DNA from 2 places in the Desulfovibrio piger genome. Region 1 is predicted to be linked to the other one. Evidence: riboswitches for the same ligand, from Rfam matches in the RefSeq annotation. Region 1 holds a riboswitch; the other holds the start of a gene.
The links. A riboswitch is a leader RNA that binds a small molecule or an ion and turns the genes downstream of it on or off. The one in region 1 is predicted to bind cobalamin.
Positions count from the first base shown of each region.

Region 1 (4,991 bases):
GCCCTTGATGACGCCGTACTTCTTGCGGTCCAGGGCCACGAAGCGGCCGCTCAGGCCCTCGGCAGGCGTGGCGATCAGGGTGAAGTTGAGATGCGTCTTGGCGGCTTCGTCATCGCAGCGCTTGCGCATATGCTCCACGATGCGCAGGCCCAGCTTCTGGGACTCTTCGCTCTCGCCATGATGCTTGCCGGTCAGGGCCACCAGGGTCTCGGCCAGGCCGATGAAGCCCACGGTCAGGGTGCCGTGCCTGAGCACTTCGGCCACGCTGTCGTCCCAGTCCAGCTTTTCGGAATCCAGCCAGATGCCGTTGCCCATCAGGAAGGGATAGTTGCGCACCTTCTTGGAGCACTGGATGTCGAAGCGGTGCAGCAGCTGGCGGAACACCAGGTCGATCTGGTCATCCAGCAGCTGGAAGAAGCGGTCCTGGTCGCCCCTGGCCTCGATGCCCAGACGGGGCAGGTTGATGGACGTGAAGCTCAGGTTGCCGCGGCCGCAGGTCACCTGGCGGTCGGGGTCGTACACGTTGCCCAGCACGCGGGTGCGGCAGCCCATGTAGGCCACTTCGCTGTTGTAGTCGCCGGGCTTGTAGTACTGCAGGTTGAACGGCGCATCCAGGAAGCTGAAATTGGGGAACAGGCGCATGGCCGAGGTCTTGATGGCCATCTTGAACAGGTCGTAGTTGGGGTCGCCTTCGTTGTAGTTGACGCCTTCCTTGACCTTGAAGATCTGCACCGGGAAGATGGATGTCTCGCCGCTGCCCAGACCGGCCTGGGTGGCCAGCAGCAGGTTGCGCACCACCATGCGGCCCTCGGCGGAGGTATCGGTGCCGTAGTTGACGGAGCTGAAGGGCACCTGCGCGCCGGCGCGGGAATTCATGGTGTTCAGGTTGTGCACAAAGGCTTCCATGGCCTGATAGGTGCGGCGGTCGGTGATGCGCAGGGCTTCCTCGGCGGCGTAGGCATGGGCGGCACGCACCAGCTCGCGCTCGTTCCCGGCCACCAGGCCTTCCAGGCGCTTGCCCAGTTCGTCCACATCGGCCATGCGGATGGCGGGCATCACGGGCAGCAGGATCTGCTGGCTGAACTCCTCGGCCCGGGCGGCATCCATGCCCGTCCTGATGCGCACGAAGGCGGTGAAGGCATGGCGGTATTCCTTGCGGAAGGTCTTGGCCACGCCGCCGGCCATGGCGTAATCAAAATGCGGCACGCTCTGGCCGCCGTGCATCTCGTTCTGGTTGGCCTGGATGGCGATACAGGCCAGGGCGGAATAGCTCTCGATGGAATTGGGCTCGCGCAGATGGCCGTGACCGGTGGAGAAGCCGTTGCGGAACAGCGGGATCAGGTCGATCTGGCAACAGGTCTCGGTGAGCATGTAGAAATCCTTGTCATGGATGTGGATGTCACCGTTGATGTGCGCGGCCGAGGCGTCCTTGGGCAGGACGTAGTTGTCGGTGAAATATTTGGCCCCTTCGGAACCGTACTTGAGCATGGTGCCCATGGCCGTATCGCCGTCGATGTTGGCGTTCTCGCGCTTGATGTCTTCCTCGATGGCGGGCGCGTAGGTCAGGGTCTTGTAGATCTCCATCAGGTACGATTCCGCGTTGCGGCGCTTGGTGTGCTCGGCCCGGTACAGGATGTAGGCCTTGGCGGTCTTGGCGTAATCGTACTGGATCAGGGTCTCTTCCACCACGTCCTGGATCTCTTCCACATGGCGGAGGTTCTGGGCTTCGAGCTTGCGGCAGACCTTTTCGGTGACGAACAGGAGATCCGTGGGGGACATGTCCTCGCCGGACGCCTTGTTGGCCTTGGTGATGGCATTGAGAATTTTGACGGAATCGAAGGCGACCTCGGTCCCGTCCCGCTTGATGATGCTCGCAAGCATGTTTTCCTGCTCCAGATCCAAGATGGTTGTTGTTGCGGCCCGTTTTAGGGTCAACACAAAAGACCCTCCCTGTGCGGGAGGTCCCGGGCCCTGAAAAATCACGAAAAAGGTGGAAAAAAGATGCGGACGTCCGGCGGCCGATACGGCGACAGACTGTCATGACGTCCCTTCCCAGCGGCAAAAACCCGTTGCCGTGAGGCTGTCCCCATGGACAAGCGGCAGAAGCAGGTCTTCCGGCTCGTCACCCTGCTCCCGGCCTTCCCGGCGGCTGCCAGTGGCCCACGGGGGGAGCAGGTTCTGCGACTTACGGCGGCGGGTCCGCTCCCGGATCTCACGGGATTCCCGATGAAGCTCGTAGCAGCGCTTCTGCCCGCTCAAGATGGCAAAAGGTGCCTCAAGTGTCAACACAGGTTTTTTGTAAGTATTTTTTAACAACTTGAAATACTTGTAAAAAATCGCAACTCTGCGCCAAGACAGGCAATTTGCCAAAGCCCGCGCCAGCTCTGGGCTGGCGGGATTTCCGGCTTTGCAGGCCGCGCTGCCTGCGCTGTTTTTCACAGCTTCCCGGCCGGCCGGGCGTCCCCTTCCGGCGGGGGGGAACAGGCCTCCCCCGGAAAAACAGGGCAGGGAAAACGGCACGGCCCCGGGCACGGATGGCGTACCGCCCGGGCCGCGCCATCCGGCCGGAAGCCCTCCTGTCCCTGACGCGGGCACCCCGGGGATGCCCGCGCCGGCCTGGTGCCGCTAGACCGCCAGCTTGGGCAGGGTCGAGGCGCCGTGCGGCATGATGGTGGTGCGCACGTCCAGCTCCTGCCCCAGGAAATGGCGGGCCATGTCCAGGGCCTCGTCCAGGGTGTGGCAGACGTGCAGCTTCGTCTTGCCGAACAGGGCGGCATCCATGTCCGTCACCAGGATGAGGTTGTGTTTCTCGGCCGCCTCGGCGAACAGGAAGCCTACATAGCTGCCGATGGAGAACGTATCGCGCAGGGCCTTCTCGCGGGCCTGCATGTCGCTGTAGGCACAGATCTGCCTCTCCGTGTCGGGGTTGCCGAAGCCTTCGGAACAGCGGGAAAGCAGGATCAGGGTCCCGCCCGGCTGCACGGCGCTCAGGGCGTTGCTCAGCAGCTTGATGGTCTGGTACAGGTTGATGTCCTTGGGATAGCCGCCCGCGCTGGCCACCACCAGGGGCGTGCGCTCGTGGATGGTCACGCCCTCCATGCTGTCCACCAGACGGCAGGCCGCCGCATGGGACTGGACCCAGTCGCCGGCGAAGGCTTTGAGGATGCGGTAGTCGTCATTGACCACCACATTGAGGCCGAAGCAGGGGCGGGCCATGGCCGCGGCCTCGAAGATGTCGGCATGGAAGATGTTGCTGTCCGCCATGTTGGCGCTGCGCACGTCGGCATTGGTGCCGTTGCCGAAACCGGGGTTCAGGGCCTGCTTGTGGTGGCGCTGGATGGTCTCGTACCCGGCGATGCCGGGCAGCAGCATCTTGCCGCCGCCACCGAAGCCCGCCAGGAAGTGATAGACCACGCCGCAGGTGATGATGATCTTGTCGCAGGCCATGGCGTAGCTGTTGAACCACACCGGCGTGCCGCGGCTGGTATCGCCCACATGCACCAGATGGGCCGTATCGCGGCAGTCGTGGTCGATGACGCGGATGCGGCGGCAAATGTCCTCGCCCAGCAGGCGGGCCTGTTCGTCGCCCACATGGGCACGGTGCGTGCCCGTGGCCGTGACGATGAGGATGTCACTGTCGGGGATGCCGCAGGCGTTGAGCTCTTCCACCATCACATGGACGTAGACCGCGGGCGACTGCCACAAGCGGGTCACATCGGGCACCAGCAGACAGATCTTCTCGCCGGGGTTGACGATGTCCTTCAGGCAGGGCGAGCCGATGGGATGGCGCAGGGCCTCACGCACGGCCTGATCCGGTTCCATGACCGGCAAAGACACAGGATTGGACTCCAGCACGGCCGCCAGGTTCTTGTCGGCCACCGGCATGGTCCAGGAAATATCACCATAGTGCAGCGTATGTTCTGACATGACGCACCTCATTCCCTCTAAGGCCAGAAAACAGCGGAACAGCTCCGCAGAGGTTCGCGACTATAGGCCCCTCGCCCGCGGGCCGCAAGCCTAAAATCCGGGGAACTCCCCGGTTTTATTTTATAAAATATCACATACGGCATTTTGCCTTGCTCTCATGGCCGCCGGTGCCGCGCGCACCGGCACCGCATCCCTGTGCCCCCGGAGGGCGCCCTGCCGTATCCGCCCCGGCAGGACGCGCACGCGCTCCTTCGGCCTGCCGCCCCGCATGGACCGGGCTGCCCTGCGCCCAGGGCACTCCCTTCTCCGGCGCATCGCCCTGGCCGATGCTGCCGGGTACCAGCCTGCCTTTTTTCCCTGCCATCCTTGATATGGACAAATGCCCTGCCTGCTCCCTCTCCAGCCAGCGACGGGGACCGGCAGACAGACCTGGACAAACGTTTTTTCAGGGGTGGATGGGGGTCCGGGGGAAGGCGGGGACAGTTTTTACAAAAAACGTCCCCGCCTTCCCCCGGCATACCATGCCCGCTCTCCAGGCATGCACGGATGCCTTTCCCTTCCCGCTTCCCTCCCGGCGGACAGCCCGGGCGGGAACGGAAAAAGGGCGGGATGCCCCGCCCTTGTCTTCTGCCCTTCTGCCGCCCCGACGGCGGGAAGGGCATCACGTCAAAAAAACAGCATCACGGTGCCACAGGGTTCAGGTCCAGCTCGGCCGGTGCGCTGACGTTCACGCCGTGGCTGATGCTGCGGCTCTCGCCCGCGGGCACCTCCACCTTCCAGAACAGGCTGTGGTCCCCGCCCTTCTGCGGCCGGGTACCGTCCAGCGACACGTCCACGGACTTGTTGACCGGCAGGGGCTCGGGGCGCTCCACGCGCACCGTCACGGCCCGGGCACGCGCATTGTGCACCGTATAAGTCCAGTTCCAGCTCCAGGTCTGGCGCTTGCCGATGATCCCGGTCTCGCCACGGCGCTTGTCGTCCGTGGTGGTGGTCACCGACACCCGGGGGTCCACCCCGAAATAAAGGCGCACCCTGTTGCCCTCGGGCACGAAACGCCCAGAGCC
Region 1 is NZ_LT630450.1:1,115,251-1,120,241, forward strand. Features, by position in the region: gene DESPIGER_RS05170 (anaerobic ribonucleoside triphosphate reductase) at 1-1,881, opposite strand, end outside; cobalamin riboswitch at 2,087-2,264, opposite strand; gene larA (nickel-dependent lactate racemase) at 2,626-3,927, opposite strand; gene DESPIGER_RS05185 (DUF4139 domain-containing protein) at 4,608-4,991, opposite strand, start outside.

Region 2 (4,991 bases), 1.0 Mb from region 1:
CCAGTTCCAGCGCGTGGACGGGCGGCACGGAGCAGCAGAGCAGGCAAAGGCCCAGACACAGCCCCCGCCACAGGCCCGAACGAAAGCCCCAAGCGATAAGGCGCTGCTGCAGGCGGCAAAAATCAGGCATCATGCGGAGAGTCCTCCCGGTATTCAGGGCCACGGGGCCGCAGGGGCAGGGCCTGGGGCAGACCGTTGCGGGGGTGCGGGACGATGTGCAGGTCCACGGCATAGAGGGCGCGCAGGTTCTCCGCCGTGAAGCAGCGGCGCACCGGGCCGTCGAACAGTACCCGGCCCCGGCGCAGGCCCAGCAGACGTGTGGCGTACTGGGCGGCCAGATTGCAGTCATGCATCACCAGCAGCAGCGCGGCACCGGCCCGGCGGCGGCGCTCCAGCAGGTCGAAAAGTTCCAACATCCGGGCCAGATCCAGACCGGCGGCCAGCTCGTCCAGCAGCAGCACGGGGCTTTGCTGGGCCAGTGTCCGGGCCAGGGCCACGCGCTGCAGTTCCCCGCCGGAAAGCTCGCTCACCTGCCGTCCGGCCAGCGGCAGCGCGCCGGTCTCCTCCAGGGCCTCGTGGGCGATGCGCCGGTCTTCGGCGCTGTAGCTGCCCCACCAGCCCAGCCAGGGATAGCGGCCCAGCAGGACCATCTGCAGGGCGGTCATGCCCTGTGGCGCGGCATTGCGCTGGGAAAGCACGGCCACCCGGCGGGCCCGTTCCCGGGGGGAAAGACGGCGGATGTCCGCCCCCTGCACCTGTACCGACCCCGCTGTCGGCGTCAGGCTGCCCGCCAGCACCCGCAGCAGCGTGGTCTTGCCGCTGCCGTTGGGGCCCAGCAGGGCCACGGCCTCACCGGGGTGGAGGTCGATGTCCACACCATGCACTATCTCGTCCGTGCCGTAGGCCGCCCGGATGCCTTTTGCCCGCAGCATCAGCGCCTCCGCACCAGAAAAGCGAAAAAGGGGCCGCCCAGCAGGGCCGTCACCACGCCCACGGGCAATTCCTGTCCGCCGGAAAGCACACAGCGGGCCAGCACGTCCGCCCAGACCAGCAAGATGCCGCCGCCCAGGAAGGCGCCGTAGAGCAAAGGGCCGTGCGCTCCGCCCAGCAGCATGCGCAGGACATGCGGCACCACCAGGCCCACGAAGCCGATGACCCCGGCCACGGCCACGCAACCGGCCGTCATGCAGCTGGCGCCGGCCAGCAGCCAGAAACGTGTGCGGCCCACGGCAAGGCCCAGATGCGCGGCCTGTTCGTCGCCCAGGGCCAGCATGTCCAGCTTGCGCCAGCCCGGCAGCACCACCAGCAGCCCCGGCAGCAAGGTGGCCAGCAAAAGGGGGACGCTGTCCCAGCCCCGGCCCTGCAGGCTGCCCATGATCCAGAAAACGATGCTGGTGACGGATTCTTCGTTGAGGGCCTTGACCAGGGCCACCACGGCGCCCAGAAAGGCCGCCACGGCGATGCCGGCCAGGATGACGGTCTCGCGCCGGAAACTTCCCTGCCCGCTGCCCAGCCAGAGCGCACCGCCCAGGGCCAGCAGGGAGCCCAGCAGGGCCGACAGGGAGACCGTGGCCGCCGCGGAAAGCCCCACGGCAAGGCCTCCTGCCCAGATGCCCAGGGTACCGCCCAGCGCGATGGCCATGCTGGCGCCGCAGGCCGCTCCGGCGGAGATGCCCAGGGTGAAGGGGTCCGCCAGCGGATTGCGCAGCACGCCCTGCAGGGCCACTCCGGCCACGGCCAGCGCACCACCGCACAGCAGGCCCAGCAGCACACGGGCCAGACGGATCTGCCCCACCACCAGCTGCACGCTGCCGTCCGCCGGGGGGCACAGGCCCGCCACGGCCCCCAGCGCCTGCCAGACATCGGCCACAGCCACGGGCACGGGCCCGGGCAGACAGGCCAGCGGCAAGGAGGCGCACCAGAGGACGGCCAGCAGCACGCAGCAGCACCGGCGGCGCGCGCTCCGCGCATCCTTGGCAATGGGGCTGTTCTCCGGCATGATCCGTCCTGTGATGGCCTTTCGTGGCCGGGCACTCCGGCCCGGAAACAAAAAAAGCCTCTTCCATCAATGGAAGAGGCCCGTATTCCCTTGCTCCCTCGGCAAGACCCGTGCCGATACCGGTCGCGGCCAGCGGCCACGGTCCACGGCAGGTATTCCGGCTCGGCCCCCGGCTTCCGGCCTTCCCGTTGCCAGTGGCACATGAAGGAAGCTGGTCTGCGGGCCTTACGGCGGCGGGTCCGCTCCCGATTTTCACGGGATTCCCTTTTGACGCCGGCAGGTTCCGGCGACCATGAACGCGTTACTCTAGGCAGGGAGCCGCGGCTTGTCAACGTGTGACGGAAAAGGAGGAGCCCCTCCCCAGCGCCCAGATGCCCCCTCTTGCGAAGACCGGCGGCAGAGGCTGCTTCCCCGTAGCCCCGACACGCCCCATCCTTCCGGGAAAAACGCATGGGAAAGGGGATGGGGGAGCTTGAGGGGGAGGGGGAACCCGTGTGCGCGAGCCAGGATTTTCCCCTTCCCCCCTCATCACGAACATGCCTTCCGGCCTGCCCTAGTCCAGGCGCCAGATGACGCTGGCCTGACGGCCGGAGGCCTTCACGCAGCGGTACGAGAAGAACTGGCGGTTGCAGCTGGCCGTGCACAGGTCGATGCCGTAGATGTTGCGGGGCAGCAGCCCGGCCTGCTCCAGCTGCCAGCGGGTCAGGCCCCACAGGTCCATGGTGCGGCTCCCGGCATCGAACCAGGGGCGGAACGCGTCGCCCCACTCGCTCTCGAAATTGATGAACTCCGCCCGGGCCGGGCCCAGGCTCGGGCCGCGCACGGCCAGGAGTTCGCGCGGTTCCACGCCGTAATGCTCGCAGAAGCGGCGCACCCCGGAACCGGGAAAGTCACAGCGGTTGCCGCGCCAGCCCGCATGGATGCCGGCCACGAAACGGCCGCTCCTGTGGGCCAGCAGGATGGGCTGGCAGTCGGCGGTCTTGATGGCCAGCCCCAGCCCGGCCTGCGCGGTGGCCATGCCGTCGGCATCGCAGCGGGGAACGGCGTCGGGCTCCACGGCCTCGGGCTCGAAGATCATGGCATCGCCGTGCACCTGGTTGAGTTCGGCCATGCGCCGGAGGCCCAGGGCCGCCCGCAGTTCGCGGCGGTTGCCGATGACGCTCTGCCGGTCATCGGCCGTGGCGAGGGAGATGTTGCCACCGGCGTACGGGCCGTCTCCGGCCGCCTGCCAGCGGGTCTGGAAGGCGCAGCGCACGTTGTCCACGCCGGGGAACACAAAGGGGATGAAACTTACAGGCATACGAGTCCTTCTTCGGTACACAGGCAGTCCACGGGCTGGTCCCATTCCTGGGAGGGCAGCGCATCCACCACCTGGAAAGCATAGCACAGGCCCACCAGCCGGGGCCGCCGGCCGCTGCCCCGGGCGCCGAAGGCCGACAGGAAGCGGTCATAATAGCCGCCGCCGAAGCCCAGGCGGTTGCCCGCGCGGTCAAAGGCCACACCGGGCAGGATGAGCACGTCGGGGCAGAAATCGGGGTGGGCCAGCACCGGGGGCGCCATGCCCAGCAGACCGGCATGGGGTTCCAGCATCTTGTAGGGGCCGGCGGCCATGTCGCCTACCCGGGCACAGGGTACGAAATCCATGCGCCCGCGCTCCAGGCGCACCCGGGGCAGGTAGACGCGCACGCGTCGCTGCCAGGCATCGGCCAGCAGGTAGCCGGTGTGCACTTCTTCCGGCAGGGCCACATACAGGGCCACACGGGCGGCCTGCTGCCAGACGTCCCAGTCCAGCAGGGCCTGCTGGGCCGCGCGGGCCCGCTGCCGTGCCAGGGCGGGATCCTGCCCGCGCCGCAGCCCGCGCATGCGGGTGCGCAGTTCCTTCTTCAGCTCATCGGGGGGAAGGGACATGGAGGTCTTTCCATCCTTGCTAAAATGTGCCATAGTTCGCGGAGTGACTTTATAACAAAGGAAACACCGCCATGCCAAGCGTCAACGAACAGGATCATCTCTGGATTGCCGTTGGGGACATTCACGACGAGCCCGGGCTGTTTGCCCGTATCCCCGAGCTGGCGCAGGCGGACGGCATCATCGTCACCGGCGACCTGACCATCACGGGCGGCGTCAAGCAGGCCGAGCTGGTCATGGACGTTCTGCGGGCGCACAATCCCCGCATCTGGGCCCAGATAGGCAACATGGACCGGCCCGAAGTGGACGAATGGCTGAGCGGCCTGGGCTGCAACCTGCACACGCAGGTGCACGAACTCACGCCCGATACGGCCATCTTCGGCATCGGAGCCTCCACGTTCACGCCTTTCGGCACGCCCAGCGAGTTTCCTGAATCCACCTTCGCCGGCTGGCTGGAAAGCAGCTGGCAGAAGGCCCGCAAGTACCCCCACACCGTGCTGGTTTCGCACAATCCGCCCAAGGACAGCGCCTGCGACGTCATCCCGGGCAATATCCATGTGGGCTCTACTGCCGTGCGCGAATTCCTTGAAGAAGCCCAGCCCGATGTCTGCCTGTGCGGACATATCCACGAAGCGCGCGCCGTGGACAGGGTGGGCCGCACCATCGTGGTGAATCCGGGCGCTCTGGCCCAGGGCGGCTATGTGCTGCTGCGTTCCTGCGGCGGCAAGCTATCCGTGGAGCTGCGCGTCCTTGAAAATTGTGATTAGCGAAGCCAGGCGCTTCCGCGGGGGACAGACAGTCTGATCCCGCCCGTCATGGCGCGGCCCGGTACCGCGCTTTCTGACGTTGCCCCTCCGGCGGCTGTTCCGGCCGCCAGGAAAACGCCGTCCCGTGACGGGCGTTTTCTCCTGCCATCCCCCGTGTCCTGCCCCTTCCGGGCATCCCCGGGCCCGTGTCCGCTCACGGACGCGCCCTCCGGCTTTTGCCGGATGCCCGGCCGTTCCTTCAGCCGGGATGACGGCTGACAAATTTCGCCGCCTCTGGCGGTCCAAAAGGATATTTATGACCCAGGAAAACACACCGGCCG
Region 2 is NZ_LT630450.1:71,453-76,443, reverse strand. Features, by position in the region: gene DESPIGER_RS00435 (ABC transporter substrate-binding protein) at 1-133, opposite strand, end outside; gene DESPIGER_RS00430 (ABC transporter ATP-binding protein) at 123-932, opposite strand; gene DESPIGER_RS00425 (FecCD family ABC transporter permease) at 932-1,999, opposite strand; cobalamin riboswitch at 2,129-2,309, opposite strand; gene DESPIGER_RS00420 (polyphenol oxidase family protein) at 2,553-3,299, opposite strand; gene DESPIGER_RS00415 (5-formyltetrahydrofolate cyclo-ligase) at 3,290-3,907, opposite strand; gene DESPIGER_RS00410 (metallophosphoesterase family protein) at 3,979-4,671, shown strand; gene DESPIGER_RS13105 (Rne/Rng family ribonuclease) at 4,967-4,991, shown strand, end outside.
Region 2: it holds a riboswitch for cobalamin, as region 1 does, so the genes downstream of both, DESPIGER_RS00425 (FecCD family ABC transporter permease) here and DESPIGER_RS05170 (anaerobic ribonucleoside triphosphate reductase) in region 1, are expected to answer to the same signal.